2 regions of the Pleomorphomonas sp. PLEO genome follow, and region 2 is predicted to be linked to the other one. Evidence: predicted binding sites of a transcription regulator. Region 2 holds the regulator's gene; the other holds the start of a gene.

Region 1 (7,907 bases), 630 kb from region 2:
TTCGAGCTGCCGTTCACCATTGCCGATAAGCCGGCCAACTGATCTGCCATGGCGGAACAGCCCTTTGTTCGGCCCGCCGTCGACGCCGACGGTGCTGGCATTGCACGATTGATCGCCGCGGTATTTGGCGAATATGAGGGCTGCCCGTTCGTCCTTGCCGAGTTTCCCGAACTCGCGGCACCGGCCAGCCATTACGAGAAGCGAAACGGCCGACTGTTCGTCGCAGAAAACAAGGGCACCGTTGTCGGCTCGTTTGCCATATCCTCGCCGGACGGCGACAGCGTCTTCGAGATCAACAAGGTCTACCTCGACCGTGCACAACGCGGGTCGGGGCTGGCGCGGAAGCTTTATGCCATGGCGATCGAGGAGGTGATCCGGCGGGACGGCCGAACGCTGAAACTCTGGACCGATACGCGCTTTCTTGCCGGTCACCGCTTTTACGAAAAACTCGGTTTCGTCCGCCAGCCGGTCATCCGCTTCCTCGCCGACGCTACGGATGGCTGGGAATTCGCCTATCGGCTAGAACTCGATCGGTAAACGCCGCTTGCGCCGTCTGCCTGCTGTCATGTTTTGCCTTACACGCCATTTAGGTATGTCCGGCGACCTTGTCGGTCAGACGCCCGAGGCGTAGAAGCCGCGTCTTGGCCGCGTACCCGCTGCCTCGTCCGGAGATGTCATGCAGCCGTCGATGCGCCTTCACGCGGCGGGTGCCGCCCTCCTTGCCGTGCTCCTGTTCTCGGGACTGGACGCGTTGGTCAAGGCGACCACCTACGGCACGCCGCTGGCCTTGGTCGTGTTCCTGCGCTACGCGGCTGGCCTCATTTTTTCAACGAGTTCGGCGGCGGTACAAGGCCAACTCCGACTGAGCTGGGCGACCATCCGGCGCGCTGTCGGCCGTTCGCTGGCCGGTCTATGCTGCGCGGTGCTGTTCTTCGGCGCGCTCAAGTTGCTACCGCTCGCCCAGACCGTGGCCCTCACCTTCACATCGCCCTTCTTCATGGTTATGATTTCAGCGGCGATGCTTGGCGACCCGGTCACTCGCCGCTCGTTGTTTGCCGCCGCCTTCGGCTTTTTGGGCGTCGTCGTCATGCTGGCGGAAAAGTTGAGTTCGGAGGCGGGAAGCCCACTTGGCTTTGCCATGGCGCTCGCTTCGGCCGTTGCCTACGCCCTCTCCATGATCCTGTCGCGTCGCGATACCGCCCATGACAGCGTGCCGCAAATGATCCTGGTGCAGAACTTCATCAGCGCAATGGTCGTACTGCCGTTCGCCCTTTACTGGTACCAGCCGGTCCCCGGCCATATGTTGATGATGTTCCTGGCGATCGGCGCCCTTGGCACCGGCGGCAACTATGCCATCACCTGGGCCTACAAGCATGCGCCGGCGACTTTGCTCGGCCCGTTCGAGTTTACCGCGCTGATCTGGGCCGTCACCTTTGGCATGGTGTTCTTTGCCGAAGTGCCGAGCGCCCATACACTGCTGGGCGCCGTCATCATCATCGGTGCCTGCCTCGTCGTGGTCCAGCCGATCGCCGCCTCCGTTCGGCCTCGCGCGGACGATAGTTGTCCGTGAAATACCGGACCCGCCCTTGACAGACAGGCGGCGCGCGCCTATCTCCGGCCCGCTTAGCACTCGTCAGTGGCGAGTGCTAACAGCAACATTTTTCACCGTGGTCTGTGAGGCAAAAGCGCGCACACCACGGGCAATTTAGAAACGAGGAGCCGAACATGAAGTTCCGTCCCCTGCACGACCGCGTCGTCGTTCGCCGGCTGGAGTCCGAAGAGCGTACCACCGGTGGCATCATCATCCCCGACACCGCCAAGGAAAAGCCCCAGCAGGGCGAAGTCGTTGCCGTTGGCCCCGGCGCCCGCAACGAGAAGGGTGAACTCATCGCCCTCGACGTCAAGGCTGGCGACAAGGTGCTGTTCGGCAAGTGGTCGGGCACCGAAGTGAAGATCGACGGTCAGGACCTCCTGATCATGAAGGAATCCGACGTGATGGGCATCGTCGGCTGATTGTATCAGGCCGATCCGTCCTCCGTTAACCTCTCATTTCAAGGAAAAAATCCATGGCTGCCAAGGAAGTCAAATTCGGTTCCGACGCCCGCGAAAAGATGCTGCGCGGCGTGGACATTCTCGCTGATGCCGTCAAGGTCACGCTGGGTCCGAAGGGCCGCAACGTCGTGATCGACAAGTCCTTCGGCGCTCCGCGCATCACCAAGGACGGTGTGACGGTCGCCAAGGAAATCGAGCTTGCCGACAAGTTCGAGAACATGGGCGCCCAGATGGTCCGCGAAGTTGCTTCGAAGACCAACGACAAGGCTGGCGACGGTACCACCACCGCCACCGTTCTGGCCCAGGCCATCATCCGTGAGGGCGCCAAGGCGGTTGCCGCCGGCATGAACCCGATGGATCTCAAGCGCGGCATCGATCTCGCCATTGCCGAAGCCGTCAAGGATCTCAACGCCCGCTCGAAGAAGATCTCCACCTCGGCTGAAGTCGCCCAGGTTGGCACGATTTCCGCCAATGGCGAAGTCGAGATCGGCCAGATGATCGCCGACGCCATGCAGAAGGTCGGCAACGAGGGTGTCATCACCGTCGAGGAAGCCAAGACCGCCGAGACCGAGCTCGAAGTCGTCGAAGGCATGCAGTTCGACCGTGGCTACCTCAGCCCGTATTTCGTGACCAATGCCGAGAAGATGGTCGCCGATCTCGACGATCCGTACATTCTCATCCACGAGAAGAAGCTCTCCAACCTCCAGGCCCTGCTGCCAGTGCTCGAGGCTGTCGTCCAGTCGTCGCGTCCGCTGCTGATCGTTGCCGAGGACGTCGAAGGCGAGGCGCTTGCCACGCTCGTCGTCAATAAGCTGCGTGGCGGCCTGAAGATCGCCGCCGTCAAGGCGCCGGGCTTCGGCGACCGTCGCAAGGCCATGCTTGAGGACATCGCCATCCTGACCGGCGGTCAGGTGATCTCCGAAGACCTCGGCATCAAGCTCGAGAACGTCACGCTCGCCATGCTCGGCCATGCCAAGCGCGTGTCGATCTCCAAGGAGAACACCACGCTCGTTGACGGCGCTGGCGCCAAGGCCGACATCGAGGCTCGCGTTGCCCAGATCAAGGCGCAGATCGAGGAGACCACCTCGGACTACGACCGTGAGAAGCTGCAGGAGCGTCTCGCCAAGCTGGCCGGCGGCGTTGCCGTCATCCGCGTTGGTGGTTCGACCGAAGTCGAAGTCAAGGAAAAGAAGGATCGCGTCGACGACGCGCTCAACGCCACTCGCGCCGCTGTTGAAGCCGGCATCGTTCCGGGCGGTGGTACCGCGCTGCTGCGCGCCAAGAACGCCGTTGCCAAGCTCAAGTCCGACAACCTGGACATCGAGCGCGGCATCAAGATCGTTCTCGCTGCTCTCGAGTCGCCGATCCGTCAGATCGCCGTCAACGCTGGCGTCGAAGGCTCGGTCGTCGTCTCCAAGGTGCTCGAGAAGGGTGAAACCTTCGGTTTCGACGCCCAGAACGAGACCTATGTCGACATGATCAAGGCCGGCATCATCGATCCGACCAAGGTTGTGCGCACCGCTCTGCAGAACGCCGGCTCGGTCGCCGGCCTGCTGGTCACCACCGAAGCGATGGTAGCCGAGCTGCCGCGCAAGGAATCCGCTCCGGCCATGCCGGGCGGCGGCATGGGCGGCATGGACTTCTGATCTAGAAGATCTGAAGTCCATAAAGCAGAAACGATCGACGGGGCGTCGCGACAGCGGCGCCCTTTCTTTTTGTCCTGCTTTGGCTTGTCTTACAAAAGCTTCATCCGCTCCGCCGCAATGTCGCCGCGATCAGGCCGTGCTGTCGAGCCTGAGAAAATTCGAAACTTCCTTGCTGTGGCGAACGAATTTCATTGTTTCAGCAGCAGGATTCTGTGTCACTTCAACGAACCATCCGCCGTTCCGGGGATACCTGATGAAAGCACTCCTAGCGACGCTCGCACTGGCTTGGCGCCTCGCCGTTCCCTATTTCAAGGAAAAGCAAAAAGGCGACCTCGCCTTCCGATGGTTCAAAGTTCGCTTGCAAGAACGTTGGATCGCTCTCAGCCTTCTCGGCATTATCCTGGCGATCAACGTTGCCCAAGTCTATCTCAACGTCCAGTACAACGCTTGGTACAATCGCTTCTATACGGCGATGCAGGACCGCAACGGACCTACTTTCTGGACCGAACTTGGCTTCTTCACCATTATCGCCTTCTTGATGATTGCTTCGGGCGTGGTCGAAATCTACCTCACCAGTTGGCTGCGTATCCGCTGGCGGGATTGGATGACCCAACGCTTCATCAATCGTTGGTTGGCCAACTCAAACCACTATCGCCTCGCGACGAGCTATGGGAAGACCGACAACCCCGATCAGCGCATAGCCGAAGACATCAGCGATTTCATAACCACCACCCTCAGCATCTTCGTACAGATCTTCAACACTGTCCTGACGCTCTATGCCTTCAGTAGGGTATTATGGGCTATATCCTCGGCTTTCCCCTATTCGATCGGTAGTTTCAACTTTTCGACCATTCCCGGCTACCTGGTTTGGGCTGCAATTCTCTATTCGATCTTCGGTACCTATCTCACCCATCTCATTGGGCGGCCACTGATCAAGCTGAATTTCCAGCAACAGCATTTCGAAGCTGACTTCCGCTATTCCATGATGCGGCTTCGCGAAAATTCCGAGGAGATCGCACTTCTCAAAGGAGAACCGGCTGAGAAAAAGGTGTTCGGCTCCGCCTTCGGCCGTGTCGTTGCCAACTGGTACGCGTTAATGGATGCCAACCGGAATCTGAGGACATTCACCAGCTTCTACGATCAATTCTCCATTGTCTTCCCCTTCCTGATGCTGGCGCCGGCCTATTTTATCGCCGGCTCGACCATGCAACTCGGCATTCTTATCCAGACTTCCCAAGGCTTTGGACAGGTGCAAGGCAATTTCTCGATTTTTGTTTCACTCTACGGAGCGATCGCCAACTGGAAAGCTGTCCTTGACCGTCTGACAACCTTCGAGCGGGCGATGTCGGCTGCCGAAGCCGACGCGGCAAAGCCCGGTGTGGCGGTGAAACAAAAGGGCGGCGACGCCATCACAGCCAACGGTGCCATCGTTTCCCTGCCCGATGGGAAGCCGCTTATTCGCCTCGACGGGGTAGCCTTCGAAAAGGGCAAATCAGTGCTGATCTCGGGCCCCTCCGGCGCCGGAAAGACATCCGTCTTCCGGGCGTTGGCCGGGATCTGGCCGTTCGGCAGCGGCGAACTTTGCATTCCCGACGGTGCGCGCGTGATGGTCCTGCCGCAGACTGCCTATCTGCCGCTCGGCACGCTCAGGCAGGCGCTGGCCTATCCCAATGCCGCTGAAACCCATGACGACGCCAAGGTGCGCGACGTGCTCTCGGCCGTCGGCCTCGGCGCCTTCGCCGATCGGCTCGACGACCTCTCCGAAGGTCCCAATCTCGCTTCCCGCCTCTCCGGCGGCGAGCAACAGCGCGTCGCCATCGCGCGCGCCATTCTGGCCGAACCCGACTTCCTGCTTCTCGACGAGGCCACCGCCTCGCTCGACGAAACGTCTGAGGAGGCACTGTACAAACTTCTCAAGGAGCGGCTGCCGAAAGCAGCGATCGTCTCGATCGGTCACCGCTCTTCACTGCGACATCTTCACGATGAACTGGTCGAGCTTCATAAGCAGGACGGCGGCCCCTTCGTGCTTGGAACTGCCACAGCCATTGCCGCTACCTGACGAGCGTCGGCAAGCGTTGTAAACCCTTCGAGCGCATCTCACGACGCATTGTTTCCTTGACGGGAACAATGCGTCGCTTTTTTCATGTCTATGCCAGCGTCCCATGCGTAGCTATACGGACAGCAACGGCGTCAGTCGATGCCGCAGAATCTCTCGATTTTGGAGTCACCGACATGGACAGCATCAAGGCCCCGGCGCTGCTCGCCGGACGCATTCTTCTCTCTATCCTCTTCATCACCTCCGGCTGGGGCAAGATCGTCGGCTACGCCGGTACCGCGGGCTACATGCAGGCCATGGGCGTGCCGACAATCCTTCTGCCGCTCGTCATCCTGACTGAGTTCGGTGGCGGCCTCGCCATTCTGGTCGGCTTCCAGACGCGCATCGTCTCCGTCCTGCTGGCCGGCTTCTGCGTCGTTGCCGGCTATCTGTTCCATTACAAGGCGATCAGCGGCACCGCCGGTCAGGAAATGATGGACATGATGAACTGGCTTGCCTTCATGAAGAACATCACCATCGCCGGCGGTTTCCTCGCGCTGGTGGGCGCGGGTGCCGGTGCGCTGTCGGCCGACGCCAAGCTCGGCAAGGCCTGATCGGACAACACAACCGGGAGGGCGGACGACAGGCGGAAACAGCCGCTTCGCCTTGCCCTTTCGGTGCTTATCGATTACTTGAAAACCCGCGCGCCCCGCTCGCGGGTTTTCGCGCGTTTTGGCCACTGCCGGCCGCTATTCCAGGGCACAAAACCGATGTCGGATTATCTCAAGGCGCGCCTGCCGCGCGGTCTCGTCGATCGTACCCCCGCCGAACTCAAGGCGACTGAGGCCATGATCGAGACCATCCGACATACCTATGAAATCTACGGCTTCGAGCCAGTGGAAACACCGCTGATCGAATACACGGATGCACTCGGCAAGTTCCTGCCCGATCAGGACCGCCCGAACGAGGGCGTGTTCTCCTTCCAGGACGATGACGAGCAGTGGCTGTCCCTGCGTTATGACCTGACGGCGCCGCTTGCCCGCTTCTACGCCGAGAACCATGAAAAGCTGCCGAAACCCTATCGCAGCTATCGCAACGGCTGGGTGTTCCGCAACGAAAAGCCGGGCCCCGGCCGCTTCCGCCAGTTCATGCAGTTCGACGCCGACACGGTTGGCGCGCCATCGGTGGCCGCCGATGCCGAGATCTGCATGATGATGGCCGATACCATGGAGGCGCTTGGTCTCAGCAAGGGCCAGTTCGTCGTTCGCGTCAACAATCGCAAGGTGCTGGACGGGGTGATGGAAGTCATCGGCCTTGCCGGCGACGAGAAGGCGGGAACGCGCCTCACCGTGCTGCGCGCCATCGACAAGCTCGACAAGATCGGCCTCTCCGGCGTGCGCGACCTGTTGGGTGCCGGCCGCTGGGAGAACCCAGAGGAGAAATCCGGCGACTTCACCAAGGGCGCCGGCCTGCCGCCCGAGGCAGCCGATGTCGTACTCGCCTTCGTGGCGAGCGGCGCCGATAGCGCGGCGGACACCGTCACCAACCTCGGCAAGCTGGTTACCGACAGCGTACGCGGCAGCGAGGGTGTCGAGGAATTGAAGCTGATTGCCACCCTCGTCGATGCCGCCGGCTATGCCGATCGGGTGAAGATCGACCCGTCGGTGGTGCGCGGTCTTGAATATTACACCGGCCCGGTGTTCGAGGCGGAGTTGACCTTTGAGGTGACCGGCGATGACGGCCGGCCAGTGCGTTTCGGCTCGGTCGGCGGCGGCGGACGCTATGATGGGTTGGTCGGTCGCTTCCTGAAGGAGCCTGTGCCGGCCACCGGCTTCTCGATCGGCGTCTCCCGCCTGATGGCGGCGCTGCGGACGCTCGGCAAGATGGGCGTAGACAAGGTGAACGGTCCGGTGTGTGTTCTCGTCATGGACAAGGGACCTGAGGCACTCGCCGGCTATCAGAAGATGGTCGCCGAGCTGCGCGCCGCCGGCATCGCCGCCGAGATGTATCTCGGCGCTTCCGGCATGAAAGCGCAGATGAAATACGCCGACCGCCGCAATGCGCCTTGCGTCATCATCGAAGGCTCCAACGAGCGCGACGCCGGCCTTGTTCAGATCAAGGACCTGGCGCTCGGCAAAGAACTGTCGGCGGGGATCACCGACAATGCCGAATGG
Region 2 (7,907 bases):
CGAAGTGGAGATTGGGATGTTCGTGCACCGACTGCGGGATGAGGCGATGACCGAGGCGCGTCGCGTGCGCTACCACTGTTCGGAAGAGCTGAAATTTCTGAAGACCTGGGCGACGAAGCCGCTCACCACCGGCGCGGTAAGTCCGTCGGGACGCTGGCTTGCCCGCGCCATGGCGGCGCCGGTGGATCTCGCTTGGGAAGGAACAGTGGTCGAACTGGGGCCGGGCACCGGAGCGGTTACCGCCGCGCTTCTCAAGCGCGGTGTCGCTCCAGAGCGTCTCCTCGCCGTGGAGTATAATCCCGACTTCGCCGAGCACATCCGTGGCCGCTTTCCAGGCCTCCGCGTGACGGTTGGCGATGCTTATGAGTTTGCCGACACGCTGAGATATGCCGGCATCACCAAGGTGGCCGCCGTCGTGTCGTCATTGCCGCTGTTTACCCAGCCGCCGCTTCGCCGCAGGCATCTCATCGAGCAGGCTATGGCCGTGCTGGAACCCGGTCGGCCATTCATTCAGTTTTCCTACGCGCTGGTACCGCCGGTTCCCGCCGACGCCGGGAATTGGACGCTCGACGTCAGTGGTTGGATCGTCCGCAATCTGCCACCAGCCCGCGTGTGGACCTACCGCAAGGCGTGAAACGGTCAATCAGGCCTCTTCACGCGTAACCGATTCGGTCGCGGACGTCTCTCGATCTGCCGGGCAGGCTGCCTCAAAACAGCAATTGCACTGAGTCCGAGCGCACATTCGGCAAAGACGGCGGCGATCATATCCACGCGCCGTGTGGTCACGCATCATCCGGTCAACAAGCCGGTCCAGCAGAACTTGCTCCTCGGCTGAGAGACTGGCCAGAAAGCCGCTGCTTACGGCGAGACGGCGGTCCTGAAGCCCGTCCGCCCGTCGCCGGCCAGCCGGCGTAATTTCGACCAGCACCTCGCGGCCAACCCGGCGGCGCCGATGCAGCAGGCCATCCGTCTCCAGCCGATCAATGAGGCGGACGGTCGCCGAATGGGTGAGGCCGACGATAGCGGCTATCTCGCCAATGCTCGCTGGGGGATTGTTGGCGGCGGAGATCAGCGCGGCGACGGCCGTCGGCGCAAGGTCGTCATCTGCGGAAAGCGTAACATCTGTGACGGCTAGCGACAGGGCAGCGAACTTGTTTGGCAAATGGATGTCCACGTATTCCCCCGCCCTTCCTGATATTCGTCCCCGTCTCCAGGCGACGCTTGCATCTCGAAACTCGATCCGCTTCTCATTGATAAACGAACGCGACAGCGTACACCGCTCCTAAAAACACTTATCGCGGTAATGACATATGCCGGCGGGTCACCATCATTACCGCCGGGAGGCGGAAAACCTTGCGTTCGGGAGATGGCGGGTGCTTGGCGGTGGCCCAGGGGAGTGGTATTAGCCGCCCATGACGACACAGCTGCTCTCCCATATCCGCAACTTCGCCATCATCGCCCACATCGATCACGGTAAGTCGACGCTCGCCGACCGCCTGATCCAGACGACGGGCACCGTCGCCCAGCGCGACATGAAGGAACAGATCCTCGATTCGATGGATATCGAGCGCGAGCGCGGCATCACCATCAAGGCGCAGACCGTCCGCCTCGCCTATAAGGCGAAGGATGGCGAGACCTACACGCTCAATCTGATGGACACGCCAGGCCACGTCGACTTCGCCTACGAGGTCAGTCGCTCGCTCGCCGCCTGCGAAGGGTCGCTGCTCGTCGTGGACGCCAGCCAGGGCGTCGAGGCGCAAACGCTCGCCAACGTCTATCAGGCAATCGACAACAACCATGAGATCGTGCCGATCCTCAACAAGGTTGACTTGCCGGCCGCCGAGCCCGAGCGCGTCAAAAGCCAGATCGAGGACGTGATCGGGCTCGACGCTTCGAATGCCGTGGAGATCTCGGCCAAGACTGGTCTCAATATCGAAGGCGTGCTGGAGGCGATCGTCCAACGCCTGCCACCGCCCAAGGGCGATCCGGACGCGCCGCTGAAAGCGCTGCTGGTGGATAGCTGGTATGACGCCTACCTCGGCGTCATCGTGCTGGTTCGCATCATCGACGGCGTGCTCCAGAAGGGCATGAAAGTGCGGATGATGCGCGCCGGTGCCGTCTACGAAGTAGAGCGCGTCGGCTACATGACGCCGAAGCTCGCACTCTGCGACAGGCTGGAGGCCGGCGAAATCGGCGTCATCACCGCTTCGATCAAAGAGGTGGCCGATACCGCCGTCGGCGACACGATCACCGACGAGCGGCGGCAGACCGCCGAACCGTTGCCCGGCTTCCGCCCGGCACAGCCGGTGGTGTTCTGCGGCCTGTTCCCGGTCGATGCGGCCAACTTCGAAGACTTGCGCGCCGCCGTCGGCAAGCTGCGCCTCAACGACGCCAGCTTCTCCTTCGAGATGGAAACCTCGGCCGCCCTCGGCTTCGGCTTCCGCTGCGGCTTCCTCGGCCTCCTGCATCTCGAAATCATCCAAGAGCGGCTCGAGCGCGAGTTCAACCTCGACCTGATCGCCACGGCGCCATCAGTCATCTACAAGATGCGCCTTACCGACGGCACGGATATCGAGCTGCACAACCCTGCCGACATGCCGGAGGTGACGCGCATCGTCGAGATCGCCGAGCCATGGATTCGCGCCTCGATCATGACGCCGGACGACTATCTCGGCGCCATTCTGAAGCTCTGCCAGGATCGACGCGGCCTGCAGGTCGACCTCTCCTACGTCGGCAGCCGCGCCATCGTGCAATACGATCTGCCGCTCAACGAGGTGGTGTTCGATTTTTACGACCGGCTGAAGTCGATCTCCAAAGGCTATGCCTCGTTCGACTACCACCTCAGCGAATATCGCGAGGGCGACCTCGTCCGGATGCAAATCCTCGTCAACGCCGAGCCGGTCGACGCGCTTTCCGTGCTCGTCCACCGCAGCCAGGCGGATCGTCGGGGCCGGGCGATGTGCGAAAAGCTGAAGGACCTCATTCCGCAGCACATGTTCCAGATCCCGATCCAGGCGGCGATCGGCGGCAAGATCATCGCTCGCGAGACCATTCGGGCGCTCCGCAAGGATGTGCTTGCCAAGTGCTACGGCGGCGACGTGACGCGCAAACGCAAGCTCTTGGACAAGCAGAAGGAAGGCAAGAAGCGCCTTCGCCAGTTCGGCAAGGTGGAGATTCCGCAGGAAGCCTTCATCGCAGCGCTGAAAATGGACGATTGAACAGCGGCTTTTGAGGCAACGTCGCGCGCTTGACGCGTCTGCCGCCGGGCCGGCAATGTCCCCCGCCTTTGGCGGGGCCGTTCCGACATTGCCGCCCGAGGGCGACTATCCCCTCCTGGGGCCTACCTTCGACGCTAAACGCGAATAGGTGCGAACTCCAGTCCCATTTACGTGAAATCGCGTAGGGGGCGCGTTGTTGGCGGAAATAGTCTTAAGAAATGAAAAAGGGCGACCACTTGGGACGCCCTTTTTTTCGGCGGTCTCCCCGCCTACACCGTCTTGTCGACCCGGTGGCCACTTTCGGGTGGCGTTTCCGGCTGGGCAGCCTCTTCGGCCGGCGCCGCCTTCGGGCCGCCCCGACCAACGCCAACGAGCGCTGGCCGCAGGACGCGCTCGCCGATCTTGAAGCCGACCTGCATCACCTGCACCACCGTGCCGCTCGGCACGCTCTGATCTGGCACTTCGAACATCGCCTGATGGAAGTTGGGATCAAACTTCTCGCCTGCCGGATCGACGCGGCTGACGCCGTGCTTCTCAAGCGCCTTCACCAGCTCGCGCTCGGTCAGTTCGACGCCCTCGACCAGCGAGATCAGCGCTTCACCACCGTTGGCTCGCGCCTCGGCGTCGACGGCGGCGACCGCTCGGGTCAGGTTATCGGCGGCGCCGACGATGTCGCGCGCGAAATTGGTCACCGCATAAGTGCGGGCATCGGCAATCTCACGCTCGGTGCGGCGGCGGAGGTTCTCCATGTCGGCGAGGGTACGAAGCAGTTGATCCTTGAGATCGCTCGCCTCCTTCTCGAGGGCGGCGATACGCTGAAGTCCCTGGTCAACCACTGGATCAAGTTCGGGAATGGTCGGTTCGGGAGTCTGTGCTGTCTCGTCTGCCATCTTGTCCTCATATTCTCTCGGTGGCGGCGACCGCCGCCAAACGTGCCCCGGATTTGATGGTTTCGGGAGCGAAAATCAACCCTTCGCCGCTGTTTCATTACCTGTGTCAGCCAAGGATGCGGCCAACGATGCGGGCCGTGTAGTCAACCATGGGCACAACGCGAGCGTAATTGAGCCGGGTCGGGCCGATGACGCCGACGACGCCGATCACCCGCGCCTCCGCATCTCGGTAAGGGGATACCACCAGCGACGACCCGGATAGGCCAAATAGCTTGTTTTCAGAGCCGATGAAGATGCGCACTCCCTCGCCGGCATCTGCAAGACCCAAAAGCTCGATCAAATCCTGGGAACTCTCAAGCTCATCGAAAAGGGCCCGGATGCGCTCGAGGTCCTCGGCGGCCCGCACGTCATCAAGAAGGTTGGCACGGCCACGCACGATCAGAGACTGCGGCCGGCCGCCTGCAGCCTCTGACCAGGACGCCAGTCCGGCGTCGACAAGGCGAGCGGTCAAGGTATCCAGCTCGAGCTTACGGGCGGCGCGCTGACGCTCGATTTCCGTGCGCGTCTCGTTGAGAGTTCGGCCACGGATATGGGCGTTAAGATAGGCAGCCGCCTCCTGCAGAGCCGATGCCGGCAGGTCTGGCGGCAGGTCGATCAGCCGATTCTCCACCGTTCCGTTATCGCCAACCAGCACGACGATGCCGCGCGTCGGTTCGATGCGGACGAATTCAATGTGGCGGAGGCGCGGGTCGGCCTTCTGCGTCAGAACCACGCCGGCGCCGCGCGTCAGTCCGGACAGCGTCTGCGAGGCTTCCGTCAGGACATCTTCGACGCTCTTGCCGGTACCCGACGCCTTGAGGCGTCCCTCGATCGCTGACCGATCCCCCTCGGCGAGATCGCCGATCTCCAGCATGGCATCGACGAAGAAGCGCAGACCGAGGTCGGTCGGCAATCTTCCAGCCGACGTGTGCGGTGCATAAAGAAGGCCCGCCGCCTCCAGATCGGACATGACATTGCGCACCGAGGCCGGCGAAAGCGGCGCGGCAAGCAGGCGCGCTATGTTGCGGCTGCCCACGGGATCGCCCGTGTCGAGATAGGCCTCGACGATGCGGCGAAAAATATCTCGCGACCGCGCGTCGAGCTCCCGCAAGCCTCCCTGTCCACCAGTCATCGCCACAATGCCAAAACTCCCTTCCGTCTTGGCTAATCTGGCCGCGCCGGCCCGGCGGCGCAAGTCCTGAAAGCTCTGCAGCTTGCCAAGAGTGGACGGCGCGGCCTGGGTTCTCGACAGCGGTCACCGGTCGGGATAAAGGGGGCCAATGCTGACGCTTGCGCTCGACACCGCCAATGACCGGATCGCCATCGCCCTTGCAGGCGAGGGTCAGGCGATTGCGCGCTCGGAATCAATTTCCCGCGGCCATGCCGAACGGCTGTTCCCGCTGATCGACGAGGTGTTCGCGGCGGCGGATATCGAGATCGAACGCGTCGCGCGCATCGCAGTGAATGTCGGCCCTGGCAGCTTCACCGGCATCCGCATTGCCGTAGCAGCGGCGCGCGGCCTCGGACTCGCACTGGGAATTCCCGTCGTCGGCATCGACGCCCTTTGTCTCATCGCGGCTTCGCTCGACGAACCCGCGGATGGGCCGATACTTTCTGCCATCGATGCTCGACGCGGCGAGGTCTACGCCGCCCTCTATGGACCGAAGGGGGACGTGCTGGAGGCGCCGTTTGCCGCCGACGCGGAAACCGTGCTCACCCGCATCGGCAACCGCGCCACCGTCCTCGCCGGCTCAGGCGCGGCGATTCTCGCCCATCAGGCCGTCCTCTCCGGCCGGAGAGTACCACCGGTCGACGTCATGACGGCCACCGACCCCCTGGCACTTGCCCGGCTGGGCAGCCTCGCCGATCCAGCGAGCGCATTGCCCCGTCCGCTCTATCTCAGGGCGCCCGACGCCAAACCACAGCCACCCGTAGCCGGACTTCTCGCACAAGCCCCGACGCCATGAAGCTTTGTGATCTGACACGCCTCTTCGCCCCTCCACGGCCAGTCTGCGAGCCTGGACGCATCGCCGACGCCGACGATCTCGCCGCCCTTCACGCCCGTGCCTTCCGACACGGATGGCCGGCCACTGAAATGGAGGCAATGATCGCCGATCCGACGGTGACGACGATCGTGGCTCGGGAAGGACGAACACCGTTTACTCGCCGACCTGTTGGTTTCGTCATGGTACGCGCCGCCGCCGACGAGGCGGAAATCTTGACCGTCGCCGTCGCGCCGACGCGACGCGGTCGCGGCATCGGCCGACTGTTGATGGACGAGACGATCCGCCGTCTCTATTTCATGCGCGTCGCTTCGTTGTTTCTCGAGGTGGATGAGGGAAATGGCCCAGCACTCGCTCTCTACCGGCACCTCGGTTTCCGGGAGGTCGGCCATCGCGCTAACTACTATGCCGGCGGCACTGCGAACGCCCTTGTCATGCGAGCTGATCTCAAATAACCCATAATTGGCCGATGACGGTGGCCATCTGTTCGAGGGTATCCGCGATGACCGAGGAATCCACTCCGCTCTCTTTGGAAGAAGCCTGCGCGGCGCGCGGCATGCGCATGACCGAGCAGCGGCGAATTATCGCTCGCGTACTGGAACAGGCGGTCGATCATCCCGACGTCGAGGAGGTCTACCGCCGTGCTTCGGCGATCGACAGCAATATTTCGATCTCCACCGTCTATCGCACCGTCAAGCTGTTCGACGACGCCGGCATGATCGCCCGTCTGGACTTTCGCGACGGCCGCTCGCGCTACGAGCCACTGCCCGATGAGCACCACGACCACCTGATCGACTTCCGCACCGGAGCGGTGGTCGAGTTCCACAGCGACGAAATCGAAGCGCTGCAGCGCGAGGTCGCCCGCAAGCTGGGCTATAAGCTGATTGACCATCGGCTCGAACTCTACGGCGTACCGCTCGATGAGACCAACAAGGGGGATAAGGCGTGAAACCTGGCCACGTCAGGGCAGCATTGACGCTGCCACTGTTTTCCGTGGCCGCTTTCATCCTTGTCCTTGTTTATCTTCCGGCCCGGCGCTTTGGCTGGCGTTTTGCCGGCTCTCTTCAAATGGCCTTTCACCGGCTGGTTCTATGGACGCTGGGCATCAGGCTTCACGTCCATGGTCGTCCAACTGCTGAGCGACCGCTGCTTCTCGCTGCCAACCACGCCTCGTGGATCGACATTTCCGCCTATAGCGCGGTGATGCCGCTATCGTTCGTTGCCAAACGCGAAGTCGGAGCATGGCCGCTGCTCGGTTTCTTCGCTCGCTTGCAACGCTCGGTATTCATCGATCGTACCCGACGCGGAGCCACCGCCGATCAGGCGGATAGCATCGGCCGTCGTTTGGCAAATGGCGATGTCATCATGCTGTTCCCCGAGGGGACCACCTCGGATGGCAATCAGGTTCTGCCGTTCCGCTCAGCGCTGTTCGGGTCCGCTCGTACCGCCCTTGAGGAAACAGGCATCGACGTGGTGTTCGTGCAGCCGGTTGCCATCGCTTACACTCATATGCTCGGCCTGCCGCTCGGCCGGTCGGGGCGGTCGATCGTCTCCTGGGTCGGCGACCAGGATCTGGCGCCGCACGCCAAAGAGATGTTCGCCGCCTCCGACTTCGACGTCAGCATCATATTCGGTGAACCTATCCGGTTCGACCGGAGCGCCGATCGGAAGAAAGTATCACTCGAAGCGGAAGCCGCGGTGCGCCGCCTGCTGGCAGCTGAGCTTCGGGGTGGCCGCGTTTAACGCGGCATCAGCAG

Evidence for each region. Region 2 encodes HrcA, which represses chaperone genes, less so after heat shock. Its sites were predicted from a motif close to GTTAGCACTCNCNNNNNGNGAGTGCTAAC; they were not measured.
Region 1: the regulator HrcA is predicted to act here: its motif matches at 1,623-1,651, upstream of groES (co-chaperone GroES).

What each region holds. Positions count from the first base shown of each region.
Region 1 covers NZ_CP166625.1:4,935,442-4,943,348, forward strand. Annotated here, with positions in the region: gene AB6N07_RS22815 (hypothetical protein) at 1-42, shown strand, start outside; gene AB6N07_RS22820 (N-acetyltransferase family protein) at 49-537, shown strand; gene AB6N07_RS22825 (DMT family transporter) at 677-1,570, shown strand; gene groES (co-chaperone GroES) at 1,726-2,013, shown strand; gene groL (chaperonin GroEL) at 2,067-3,698, shown strand; gene AB6N07_RS22840 (ABC transporter ATP-binding protein/permease) at 3,952-5,757, shown strand; gene AB6N07_RS22845 (DoxX family protein) at 5,931-6,347, shown strand; gene hisS (histidine--tRNA ligase) at 6,504-7,907, shown strand, end outside.
Region 2 covers NZ_CP166625.1:93,362-101,268, forward strand. Annotated here, with positions in the region: gene AB6N07_RS00380 (class I SAM-dependent methyltransferase) at 17-634, shown strand; gene AB6N07_RS00385 (MarR family transcriptional regulator) at 644-1,174, opposite strand; gene lepA (translation elongation factor 4) at 1,413-3,218, shown strand; gene grpE (nucleotide exchange factor GrpE) at 3,488-4,108, opposite strand; gene hrcA (heat-inducible transcriptional repressor HrcA) at 4,215-5,279, opposite strand; gene tsaB (tRNA (adenosine(37)-N6)-threonylcarbamoyltransferase complex dimerization subunit type 1 TsaB) at 5,428-6,114, shown strand; gene rimI (ribosomal protein S18-alanine N-acetyltransferase) at 6,111-6,605, shown strand; gene AB6N07_RS00415 (Fur family transcriptional regulator) at 6,653-7,099, shown strand; gene AB6N07_RS00420 (lysophospholipid acyltransferase family protein) at 7,096-7,893, shown strand; gene AB6N07_RS00425 (MaoC family dehydratase) at 7,890-7,907, opposite strand, start outside.